One region of the Pantoea sp. YU22 genome, then DNA from elsewhere that is predicted to be linked to it. Evidence: predicted binding sites of a transcription regulator. Region 1 holds the regulator's gene; each other region holds the start of a gene.
The links. Region 1 encodes LexA, which represses DNA repair genes until DNA is damaged. Its sites were predicted from a motif close to TNCTGTATGTACATACAGNA; they were not measured.
Positions count from the first base shown of each region.

Region 2: a site for LexA is predicted at 1,836-1,855, ahead of EKL29_RS02810 (metal-dependent hydrolase). Genes of this name have one in related genera too.
Region 3: a site for LexA is predicted at 1,941-1,960, ahead of uvrB (excinuclease ABC subunit UvrB). Genes of this name have one in related genera too.

Region 1 covers NZ_RYDU01000002.1:453,120-457,140, reverse strand. Annotated here, with positions in the region: gene plsB (glycerol-3-phosphate 1-O-acyltransferase PlsB) at 1-1,084, opposite strand, end outside; gene EKL29_RS06575 (diacylglycerol kinase) at 1,212-1,580, shown strand; gene lexA (transcriptional repressor LexA) at 1,687-2,301, shown strand; gene dinF (MATE family efflux transporter DinF) at 2,423-3,745, shown strand; gene EKL29_RS06560 (CsbD family protein) at 3,926-4,021, shown strand, end outside.
Region 2 covers NZ_RYDU01000001.1:584,632-588,652, forward strand. Annotated here, with positions in the region: gene EKL29_RS02805 (L-cystine transporter) at 1-1,072, opposite strand, end outside; gene EKL29_RS02810 (metal-dependent hydrolase) at 1,228-1,818, opposite strand; gene kduD (2-dehydro-3-deoxy-D-gluconate 5-dehydrogenase KduD) at 2,015-2,776, opposite strand; gene kduI (5-dehydro-4-deoxy-D-glucuronate isomerase) at 2,793-3,629, opposite strand; gene hxpB (hexitol phosphatase HxpB) at 3,822-4,021, opposite strand, start outside.
Region 3 covers NZ_RYDU01000001.1:77,406-81,426, reverse strand. Annotated here, with positions in the region: gene uvrB (excinuclease ABC subunit UvrB) at 1-1,862, opposite strand, end outside; gene EKL29_RS00425 (ABC transporter ATP-binding protein) at 2,740-3,462, shown strand; gene bioD (dethiobiotin synthase) at 3,466-4,021, opposite strand, start outside.

The DNA of each region.
Region 1 (4,021 bases):
GTTTGTTGCCTTTAAAGGTGCGACGAATAAAGAATGCGCCCAGGCGGCGGAAAATCGGCCCGGCGGGCCAGAAGTTAAGGTTGATACCTGCGGCGATATGCGGCGGCACCAGGCCCTGATGATAAAGCACATAGGAGAGCAGCAGATAATCCATGTGGCTGCGATGGCAGGGCACATAGACAATCTCATGGCCATCTTCCGCCAACTGGCGCACGCGCTCGCCGCCGTTGACGTTGATGCCCTGATAGAGACGGCTCCAGAGCCAGCCCATCACGCGATCGGTCACGCGGATCGCCTCATAAGAGAAGTCCGCGGCGATCTCTTCCATCATCTCGACAGCGTTCTGCTGCGCCTTCTCATGAGAGAGCTTTTTACTGCGCGCTTCTTCTTCCACCGCTTTTTCAATCGCTTTGGACTGCAGCAGCTTGTTGAAGAGATCCTGTCGCGCCGGCAAACGTGGGCCGACCGCCGCTAACCGCTGACGCGCAAAGTGAATGCGCGCCACGCGCGCCAGTTTCTGCGCGATAGATTTATCGGTGCCGTGCTGCGTCGCCATCCAGCGCAGCGAGACGGTCGGGGAAAAGCGCACAAAGCTGTCGCGGCCGTGCCAGACGATGGCGAAAAACTTCTCTACGCCGTTAAGCTCGCGCAGGTGCGGCGTATCGTCGCCCTGAACTTCACGACCTGGCGCACGGCCGAACATCACCGAGACCGGCAGCATCTGGATATCCAGATGTGGATTATTGCGGTGCAGATCGAGATACTCGTGGAAAATTTTCACCGATTCCGTGTTCGGCCCGAAAGCGGGGAACACGCGCGGGCCATTGTGAATAAACACGTGGCGCGGCAGCAGCGTGCCGTCAATTTCCAGCGGCACCAGCGGATCGGGCAAATTATGCTTCAGACACTGCTGACGCAGCGTCAGCAAATCCGCCTTGGAATCGTATGGCAGCACGTACATAATCGGCCGCGTCGGATCGAGTCCATGTTCGGAAACGGGATCGGCCGGAATAGCCTTAGTTTTTACCAGAACGGAAAGTGGTAAATTCAACAATTTATAATAGAGTTTACGCCAACCTGACATAGACAACATGAAGCCTCTTGTTAGCAAAGCGCCGCAAGCATATCAGAAAGTGCTGCGAAGATCTGTGTGGTGCCAAACGCACCTGGCCCAGACATTGACGTCAAACAACTAAAAGGGTTCCCTCGCAATGGCAAGTAATACCACCGGTTTGCTCAGGATTGTGAAAGCGGCAGGCTACTCCTGGCAAGGGCTGCGCGCCGCCTGGCAGCATGAGGCCGCGTTTCGTCAGGAAGCCACGGCCGCCATCATCGCCGTTATCATCGCCTGCTGGCTGGATGTCGATACCGTCGCGCGCATCCTGATGATCGGATCGGTGGTGCTGGTGATAATCGTCGAGATCCTTAACAGCGCGATTGAAGCGGTGGTCGATCGCATTGGTCAGGAGCGTCATCCGCTGGCCGGACGGGCGAAAGACATGGGCTCAGCCGCCGTCTTGCTGGCTATCATACTGGCGCTGTTTGTCTGGATCGCGCTGCTTTGGTCCCATTTGCGCTAGGCTTTCCACAATTGCCCAAATGGCTGTTATTTCCCTGGGTTTTGGTTTTCATTTCGCCAATACCTGTATATACTCACAGCGACTGTATAAACAACCAGGGGGCGGGATGAAAGCATTAACCACCAGGCAGCAACAGGTTTATGACCTGATTCGCGACCATATTAACCAGACGGGCATGCCGCCGACGCGTGCGGAAATCGCCTCGCAGCTGGGGTTCCGTTCCCCCAACGCCGCCGAAGAACATTTGAAAGCGCTGGCACGTAAAGGCGTTATCGAGATCGTCTCCGGCGCATCACGCGGCATTCGCCTGCTGATGGAAGAGGAAGAGTCTAACGGGCTGCCGTTGATCGGCCGCGTCGCCGCCGGTGAACCGCTGCTGGCGCAGGAACATATTGAAACGCATTACAAAGTTGATCCCGACCTGTTTAAGCCTTCTGCTGATTTTCTGCTGCGCGTCGCGGGAATGTCGATGAAAGATATCGGCATTATGGATGGCGATCTGCTGGCGGTACATAAAACGCAGGATGTGCGTAACGGCCAGGTCGTAGTGGCGCGCATCGATGACGAAGTCACGGTAAAGCGCTGGAAAAAGCAGGGCACCGTGGTGCATCTGCTGCCGGAAAACAACGACTTCGAGCCGATTATCGTCGATACCCGCACGCAGTCGCTGACCGTTGAAGGTCTGGCGGTGGGCGTGGTGCGCAACGGCGAGTGGCTCTGACCGGTTGCCTTCAGACGCCTGTATCGTTTCGTCAGGCGTCTGTACGATAAGCTGTTAAAGCGCTCTCAATGCGGTTAACGCCGCTCCTTTCTGTTTTACGTTTTCAGGCATGGACCGGCTGATGCGTCTCTTCTCTACAGACGACCGACACCTCTGGCGGCTGGCGCTGCCGATGATCCTTTCTAACATTACCGTGCCGCTGCTCGGCCTGGTGGATACCGCCGTTATCGGCCATCTCAACAGTCCGGTTTACCTTGGCGGCGTGGCGATTGGCACCACCGCCACCAGCTTCGTCTTTATGCTTTTCCTGTTTCTTCGCATGAGCACCACGGGCTTTACCGCTCAGGCCTTTGGCGCACGCGACCCGCAGGCGCTGGCGCGCGCGTTGACGCAGCCGCTGCTGATGGCGCTGCTTGCTGGCGGACTGTTTGTGCTGCTGCGCGATCCGTTAAGTTCGCTGGCGAGTCGGCTGGCGGGCGGCAATCCGCAGGTGCTGGAACAGGCCGCGCTCTTCATTCATATCCGCTGGCTTAGCGCGCCGGCGACGCTGGCGAACATGGTGATCCTCGGCTGGCTGCTTGGCGTGCAGTATGCCCGCGCGCCGGTTGTGCTGCTGGTGGTGGGCAACGCGGTAAATATCCTGCTCGATCTCTGGCTGGTGCCGGGGCTGAAGTGGGGCGTCGCGGGCGCGGCGACCGCAACGGCGGTGGCGGAATATGTCACGCTGGCGGTAGGGCTGGCGATGGTGTGGCGCGTACTGAAAATACGCGGCATCTCCATGGCGATGCTGAAACAGAGCTGGCGCGGCGATATTAGCCGTCTGCTGCGTCTCAATCGCGACATTATGCTGCGCTCGCTGTTGCTGCAGCTCTGCTTTGCTTCGCTCACCCTGATCGGCGCGCGTCTGGGGCCTGAGATCGTCGCCGCTAATGCCGTTCTGCTGATGTTTATCACCTTTACCGCCTATGCGCTCGACGGTTTCGCCTACGCGGTGGAAGCTGTCTCTGGCGAAGCCTACGGCGCGCGCGACGGCGACAGGCTGCTGGCTGTATGGCACGCCGCCTGTCGTCAGGCAGGAATGGTGGCGCTGGCGTTCGCGCTGATTTACGCGGCGAGCGGCGAAGCTATAGTGGCGGCGCTCACCTCGCTGGATTCGCTGCGGCAGCAGGTGGATCGCTATCTGTTCTGGCAAATCATCCTGCCGCTGGCGGGGGTGTGGTGCTATCTGCTGGATGGCCTGTTCATCGGCGCAACGCGCGGGCGAGAAATGCGTAACAGTATGGCGGTTGCCGCGCTCGGCTATTTCCTGACGCTGCTGACCTTGCCCTGGCTGGGTAACCACGGTTTATGGCTGGCGGTGACGGTCTTTCTCGCGCTGCGCGGCGTCTCGCTCTGGCTAATCTGGCGGCGTGAATGGCGTCTAAACCGCTGGTTTAGCTGCTAATTAGCCTCTGCGCTCGCGTCTGATTTACGCCTCGTTAAACAGATTATTCTGTAATTATCCCGCAGTTGCCGATTCGTCTACTATAATTACCTTACAACAGCGCGACACAGCAGCGCTTTGTATTGTCGTACTGCCATTACATGGTGGTATGTAAAACTAAGGATGACGTGGAGGTCTGAAATGAATAAAGACGAAGCGAGTGGTAACTGGAAGCAGTTCAAAGGCAAATTCAAAGAAAAATGGGGCAAGCTGACCGACGATGATATGCAGGTTATC
Region 2 (4,021 bases), on a different contig from region 1:
CCATCACCGCCAGCATGGTCGGATAGAGTCCTGCGCAGCCGTTCTGACCAATAGTCGCACCGAAAGAGGCGGAGAAGCTGGCGATCGATTCCGGCACGCCCAGACGACGCGTCTGGGTTTCCACGTTAAGCGGAATGCTCGCGGCGCTGGAACGGCTGGTAAAGGCGAAGGTGATAACCGGCCAGACCTTGCGGAAGAAGCGCAGCGGATTAATACCGTTTACCGACAGCAGCAGCGCGTGCACGCCGAACATAATCGCCAGGCCCAGATAAGAGGCGACGACAAAACCGCCCAGCTTGATAATGTCCTGCAGGTTCGACCCGGCGACCACTTTAGTCATCAGCGCCAGCACGCCGTAAGGCGTCAGCTTCATAATCAGACGCACCAGCTTCATTACCCAGGATTGCAGGGTATCTATCGCCACCAGCACGCGCTGGCCTTTGGCTTCGTCATCTTTCAGCAGCTGCAGCGCCGCAACGCCGAGGAAGGCGGCGAAAATCACTACGCTGATAATCGAGGTCGGGCTGGCGCCGGTCAGATCGGCAAACGGATTTTTCGGCACAAACGAGAGCAGCAGCTGAGGGACGGTCAGATCCGCCACTTTGCCCGCGTAGTTGCTCTGTATCGCAGCGAGGCGCGCGCTCTCCTGCGCGCCCTGCACCAGGCCTTCAGCGCTGAGGTGGAACAGGCCGGTAACCAGTACGCCGACCAGTGCGGAGATGGCGGTGGTGAACAGCAGCACGCCAATCGTCAGCAGGCTGATTTTGCCCAGCGACGAGGCATTATGCAGACGCGCGACGGCGCTGAGGATCGAGGCGAACACCAGCGGCATCACGATCATCTGCAGTAGCTGTACGTAGCCGTTGCCCACGATATTAAACCAGTTGATAGAGGTTTTCAGCACCTCGCTCTGCTGGCCGTAGATGGTTTGCAGCGCCAGGCCGAACAGTACGCCGATCACCAGACCGACCAGCACCTTTTTCGACAGGCTCCAGCTTTGACGGCCGAGGCGCGACAGCAGCAGCAGCAGCGCGACGAAGGCCGCGAGATTAAGAATCAGAGGTAGATCCATGTTGGCTCCCGAGAGAGGCGCCCGACGACAGCTGTGGTGTCGGGGCGCCAGATAATGTTATGCACGAATTAAGTGCCGGTATGTTAACAGTTACCTGGGGTGCCAACTTATATCCAAATGGAATGGCTTATAACCAGACAGCGCTTTCTGCTGGTTTAATGCGCTTTTTGTGTAGAAATCAAGCGGGAAACGCCATTTTGTAGCGTATCGAAGAGCTGTGAAGGCCAGCCGTTCGCACCAAAAGAGGGCGAGCCGGGTGGAAACCAGAGCGCATAGCCAACCAGCGCCAGGCAAAGCGTACGCTCCAGCTGGTTACCTTTCTGGCTTCTGAGGATAGGCAGGCGGAAGCGCCAGCGGCACGGCCACAGCAGCGGCACTCCGGCGGGGGTTAGCATATCCGCCACGATATGGCTGAGATAGCCCAGCGTCATACCTTGCAGCACGTCGGCAGGCAGCAGCCAGTCTTCGGGGACGTTAATCTGGAACAGCCACAGGCTGGCGGCCACCGCCAGCAGGCTGTGCGTGAATCCCCGGTGACCAAAGGCGCGTGCGATAGGATGCGACAACCACTTTAAGCGCTGGCCAAGCAGGGATTTGGGATGATCGATATCGGGCAGCAGGCAGGTGAGCAGCGAGGCGGAAATAAGGTGCCACCAGTCGGCCTGCGCCAGCACAGGCGTCAGCTCTGCGCGCTTGGCAAAAATAGCGGTGGCAATAGCGAAAATTACGTGGCCTTCGCCCGTCATGATAAAACCTGGCTGCAAACTGTCGATGCATCCAGTATAGGGATTTATCCAGTGAATGAGAAGTTGTGACGCTGTAACGAAGCGTGAATTTTTTTAGCGAAACGGCGGCGCCAGACCTGCCGTTTCGCCACAGATAGCCTTTCAGGGCGAGAAGTGCCGAAGGGCTACTTTTCTCGCCTGGCGCGCATCACAGCGCTTAACGCGCCAGCCAGCCGCCGTCGACGGCCAGCGTATAGCCATTCACATAATCCGACGCCGAAGAGGCCAGGAAAACAACCGGACCCATCATATCTTCCGGCAGTCCCCAACGCTCGGCCGGGATGCGCCCGAGAATTTCTGCGCTGCGGCCCTCGTCGCTGCGCAGCTGCTCGGTGTTGTTGGTCGCCATGTAACCCGGCGCGATGGCGTTAACGTTAATGCCGTGTTTCGCCCATTCGTTCGCCATCAGTCGCGTCAGCCCCATCACCGCGCTTTTCGACGCTGTGTATGAGGGAACCCGAATGCCGCCCTGAAAAGAGAGCATCGAGGCGATATTGATGATTTTACCGCCCTGGCCCTGGGCGATGAAATGACGCGCCACCTGCTGCGACAAAAAGAAGACGCTCTTGGTGTTGATGTTCATCACATCGTCCCAGTCCTGCTCGCTGAAGCTAAGCGCGTCTTCGCGGCGGATAATTCCGGCGTTATTGACCAGAATGTCAATTTTGCCCGCGGCGGCGATCGCTTGCTCCACGACGCGCGGCACCTGCTCGGTACGGATAAGATCCGCCTGCAGGGACCAGAAGCGGCGGCCAAGTGCTTCGACGCGCTGCTGCGTTTCTGCTGGCTCTTCGCGATTGACGCCGACGATATCGCAACCGGCCTGCGCCAGGCCCAGCGCCATGCCCTGGCCAAGCCCGGTATTGCAACCGGTGACCAGCGCGATTTTACCTTCCAGATTAAATGCGTTGAGTATCATGAGAGCGCCTCCTTTTTTAGCGCAGATCGCGGATTTTGACATGATCCATGTCGTCGAATACCTGATTCTCGCCGACCATGCCCCAGATAAAGGTGTAGCGTTCGGTGCCGACGCCGGCATGAATCGACCAACTGGGCGAAATGACCGCCTGCTCGTTGTGCACCAGCAGATGACGCGTCTCCTGCGGCTGACCCATCATGTGAAATACCGCGCTTTCCGGGTTCATATCGAAATAGAAATAGACTTCCATACGGCGCTCGTGCGTGTGACACGGCATGGTATTCCACAGGTTGCCTTCATCCAGGCGGGTCAGCCCCATGGTGAGCTGGCAGGTCGGCAGCACGTCCGGCACCAGATATTTATTGATGGTGCGGCGGTTGGAGGTCGCCGCATCGCCGAGCGTGGTGCGTACCGCCTCCTCTTTACCCACTTTCTTATCGGGAAAGCGGCTGTGCGCGGGCGCGCTGTTGAAATAGAACTTCGCCGGGTGAGCCGCATCGCTGCTGCGAAAGCTCAGCGACTGGGCACCTTTGCCGACATAGAGCGCTTCTTCCGTGCCGATCTCCCAGACTTTGCCGTCCACCTCAATGGTACCCGGACCGCCGATATTGATGACGCCCAGTTCGCGGCGCTCCAGAAAATAGCTTACGCCCAGCTGTTTGCCCATCTCGTTGCCGAAGGAGACGCTGGCGGCGACCGGCATTACGCCGCCGACAATAATGCGATCGATATGGCTGTAGGTCAGGGTGTAGCGGTCAGCTTCGAAGATGTTTTCGATTAAGAACTCGCGGCGTAGCGCGGCGGTGTCGAGCTGTCTGGCATGCTCGCTGTGAATGCTTTGTCGAACGTCCATTCTGATCCCCTCTGGCGAAAAAGGCATACGTGCCCCGCAGGGCGTCTGAGGGCATCTTAGGAGGAGTGGAAGATCAATTCAATAAAAATGAAACGTTGTTTTATTTTTTGAGAAGGGGATCATACCGTAAACAAAACCCGCCAGCGGCGGGTCGGGTCTGATAAAAGGCGCAATCAGAGGTGCACGCGCGGATCAGGGCGCGGAATCGCCCAGCAGATGCGCCGCGGTCAGCTGGGTAAGATCGTCCAGCCTGACGTTCGCCAGCGACCAGCGCGCGTCATCGCGTAGCGCCGCGGGCGGCACCACAATGGAGCGCATGCGCGCCGCTTTTGTGGCGATCATACCGTTAAATGAGTCTTCCAGCGTCACGCAGTTTAGCGGGTCGACGTTCA
Region 3 (4,021 bases), on a different contig from region 1:
TCGGCCTCGGCGGCGCTGCGGCTGCTGGCTTTGGCCTTGCCGCGCGTCTTGATGACGTTCTGGCCCAGTTCGAGGATATCGGTGATCTTCTTGTTGAGGCCCTGCGGCACAATCCCTTTTTCCTCGTTGTACTTCTGCTGCTTCTCGCGGCGGCGCTCGGTCTCTTCAATGGCGCGCGCCATAGAGTTGGTGATCCTGTCGGCGTAAAGGATCGCCTTGCCGTTAACGTTACGTGCGGCGCGACCGATGGTCTGGATCAGCGAGCGTTCGGAGCGCAGGAAGCCCTCTTTATCCGCATCGAGGATCGCCACCAGCGACACCTCGGGCATATCCAGACCTTCGCGCAGCAGGTTGATCCCGACCAGCACGTCAAACTCGCCGAGGCGCAGATCGCGGATGATCTCCATACGCTCAACGGTATCGATATCTGAGTGGAGATAGCGCACCTTCTCGCCGTGCTCTTCAAGATACTCGGTCAGATCTTCCGCCATGCGCTTGGTCAGCGTCGTGACCAGCACGCGCTCGTTGATGGTGACGCGCTTGCGGATCTCCGACAGCAGATCGTCCACCTGGGTCGCCACCGGTCGTACCTCCAGCAGCGGATCGAGCAGCCCGGTAGGACGCACCACCTGATCGATCACCTCGCCGCCTGATTTCTCCAGCTCGTAGTTGCCCGGCGTCGCAGAGACGTAAATAGTCTGCGGCGCCAGCGCCTCGAACTCTTCAAACCTGAGCGGTCGGTTATCCAGCGCGGAAGGCAGGCGGAAGCCATACTCCACCAGCGTCTCTTTACGCGCGCGGTCGCCTTTATACATCCCGCCGATTTGCGGAATGGTGACGTGCGATTCGTCGACGATCAGCAGACCGTCGGCAGGCAAATAGTCGAACAGCGTCGGCGGCGGCTGGCCTGGCCCGCGCCCGGAGAGGTAGCGCGAGTAGTTTTCGATGCCCGAGCAGTAGCCCAGCTCGTTCATCATCTCCAGATCGAACTGGGTACGCTGCGTCAGGCGCTGCTCTTCCAGCAGCTTATTGTTCTCCAGCAGCACCCGGCGACGATCCACCAGCTCGTCTTTGATCTCTTCCATCGCCTGCAGGATACGTTCGCGCGGCGTCACGTAGTGCGTTTTTGGATAGATGGTGTAGCGCGGCACGGTAGAGACAATCTGCCCGGTGAGCGGATCGAACAGCGACAGCCGCTCCACCTCTTCGTCGAACAGCTCGACGCGCAGCGCAATATCTTCCGACTCCGCCGGAAAAATATCGATCACTTCACCGCGGACGCGGAAGGTGCCGCGCTGGAACGCCTGATCGTTGCGCGCATACTGCAGCTCCGCCAGACGACGCAAAATACTGCGCTGGTCGATGATCATGCCGCGCGTCAGGTGCAGCATCATTTTCAGATAGAGATCGGGATCGCCCAGACCGTAAATGGCGGAGACCGACGCCACGACGATAACGTCGCGCCGCTCCAGCAGCGCCTTGGTCGCCGAGAGACGCATCTGCTCGATATGTTCGTTTACCGAGGCGTCTTTTTCGATAAAGGTATCGGAGCTGGGCACATAGGCTTCAGGCTGATAGTAATCGTAATAGGAGACGAAGAACTCCACCGCGTTATCGGGGAAGAACTCCTTCATCTCGCCATAAAGCTGCGCCGCCAGGGTTTTGTTGGGTGCCAGCACCATCGCAGGCCGGTTGAGATCGGCAATGACGTTGGCGACGGTAAACGTCTTGCCGGAGCCGGTTACGCCGAGCAGCGTCTGATGGGCAAGACCATCCTCCAGCCCCTCTTTGAGACGACGAATCGCCTCGGGCTGATCGCCGGAGGGCTGGAAAGCGGAATTTAGTTTAAAGACTTTACTCATGACTTGCGGTTCCTGCTGAAGAATGCGGCGGGTAGCGGAGTCATTTTACTCTGCCGTGGCGATTTTGCCAGAAATTAATACTGGATAAATCTCCAGTAACGCGGCACAGTGAGACGCTGACGTCTCGCCGCGGCTGAAAGGCTGTAACAACGCGACAACAATTTTTCTGTTGCGCAAGGTTATCCCCAGCCGGAGCGGATTTATAACATTTGTCAAGAGAGCCTCGTTAAATTTCAGCTGTGTTACGCAGCGGAATAATCTCAGGCTTGTTTTTTAATAACTATCTGTTTTTAAAATAAATATGTGAAAAGCCCAGTTTCTCATCATAATGTAACCAGGCCGCGTATTTCCTCGCTTGCGCTCTGTTTTCACTGTCTAATGCACAAGGTTATCCACAGGAATGGTGGATAACTAAAGGCAGCCCTTTTGCCATCGGCTGTGCATAATTTTTTGTTGTTAAGCCGCCCGCGTGAAAAATTTTTTTTTGCACCTCAATTCCTGTCACAAACGCTGGCGTTAACTCTGCTTTTTCAGCCCGCCGCTGCTTTTTTACCCAGCCGCGTTTGACATTAAGACCAGCAAAAATTCAACAAGCTGTCTAATCGCGGCCCTTTTGCACCATAAACGTTAAGTCATTAGCACCGTGAAAGTGCAGCGCTCTGATTACCCCCGGAAATTGTTAAGCACTTTTCATCTTTAACGGCGAAATAGCGCCTGGCTGGCCTCTCCAGGGCAACGAAACGTTCTGGCCCGGTAATTGCAGGATGCAGTAACAAAGAGGCAAAGCGATATTTACGACACCGCCACCGTTAAAGACTTGTTTGCCAGACGTCAAAGAGCGGAAGCATTCAGGCGAAATCTGTAAGAGGAGAGTCAGATGCTGAGTTTACGCTCGGTGAATCAGTTTTACGGGCAGAACCATATTTTGTGGGATGTGGATCTCGACCTGCCGCCAGGCACCTGCACCGGCGTGTTAGGCCGTCCGGGTATGGGCAAAACCACGCTGGTAAACTGCATTATGGGTCGTCTGCCGATTAACAGCGGCTCAATGACCTGGCAGGAGGATGGCTCGCCGCCGCGCGATCTGCTGCGGCAGCCTGCTGAACAGCGTGCATGCATGGGGATCGGCTATGTGCCGCAGGGTCGTCATATCTTCTCGCAGATGAGCGTTGAGGATAACCTGCTCATCGCGCTGCTGGCGGGCAGCGCGCCGGGCGATAAACCGCACGTTATCCCTGAAATGGTGTTCGACCTTTTTCCGGCGCTCTATTCGCTGCGGCAACAGCGCAGCGGCGAGCTGCCTGTCGACCAGCAGCAGCAGCTGGCGCTGGCGCGCGCGCTGGTGCTGCGTCCCAGGCTGCTGATCCTCGACGAGCCGACGGACGGCATGTCGCCCTGGCTGGAAGAGGAGATGGGCAACCTGATCCGGCGTCTGAATCTCGATTACGGCCTGACCATTTTACTGCTGGAGCAGCGAATTTCGCTGATTCGCCGCGTCGCCGACTACTTTCTGCTGCTCCACCGCGGCCGCAATGTCGCGCAGGGGCGCGTGGCGCAGCTGGACGATCTTACCGTCAACAAGTGGCTGACGGTAAGCTGATCGCTACTGCGGCAGCGTCAGGAAGCGGCCGCACTCCGCCTGCGCCGCCGCATCCGGCAGCCAGGGGATTTCGCCGAGAAACGGCGCGGGAATGCGCTGTTTTAGCGTTGTCATATAGGCCTGATGGCGCTTGCCCGGCGGCTCGATATCGTTGGCGATCCAGCCCGCCAGCCGCAGGCCGCGCGCCTGCACCGCATCGGCGGTGAGCATCGCGTGATTGATGCAGCCCAGTTTGACCCCAACGACCAGTATTACCGGCAGCTGTTCCTGCTCGACCCAGTCGGCGTAGGTCTGCGTCTCCGACAGCGGCGTGTACCAGCCGCCTGCGCCCTCGACCAGCACCCATTCCGCCTGCGCTTCCAGCGCGCGCAGCCCTTCAGAGAGCGTATCGAAAGCGATCGGCCTGCCCTCTTCCGCGCTGACGATATGCGGCGAGGTCGGCTCAACAAACGCCAGCGGGTTAACCTGCTCATAACTCAGCGCCAGGGTGCTGTAGCGCTGCAGCGCCAGCGCGTCGCTGTTACGCACGCCCTCCGGCGTAACGTCGCAGCCGGAAGCG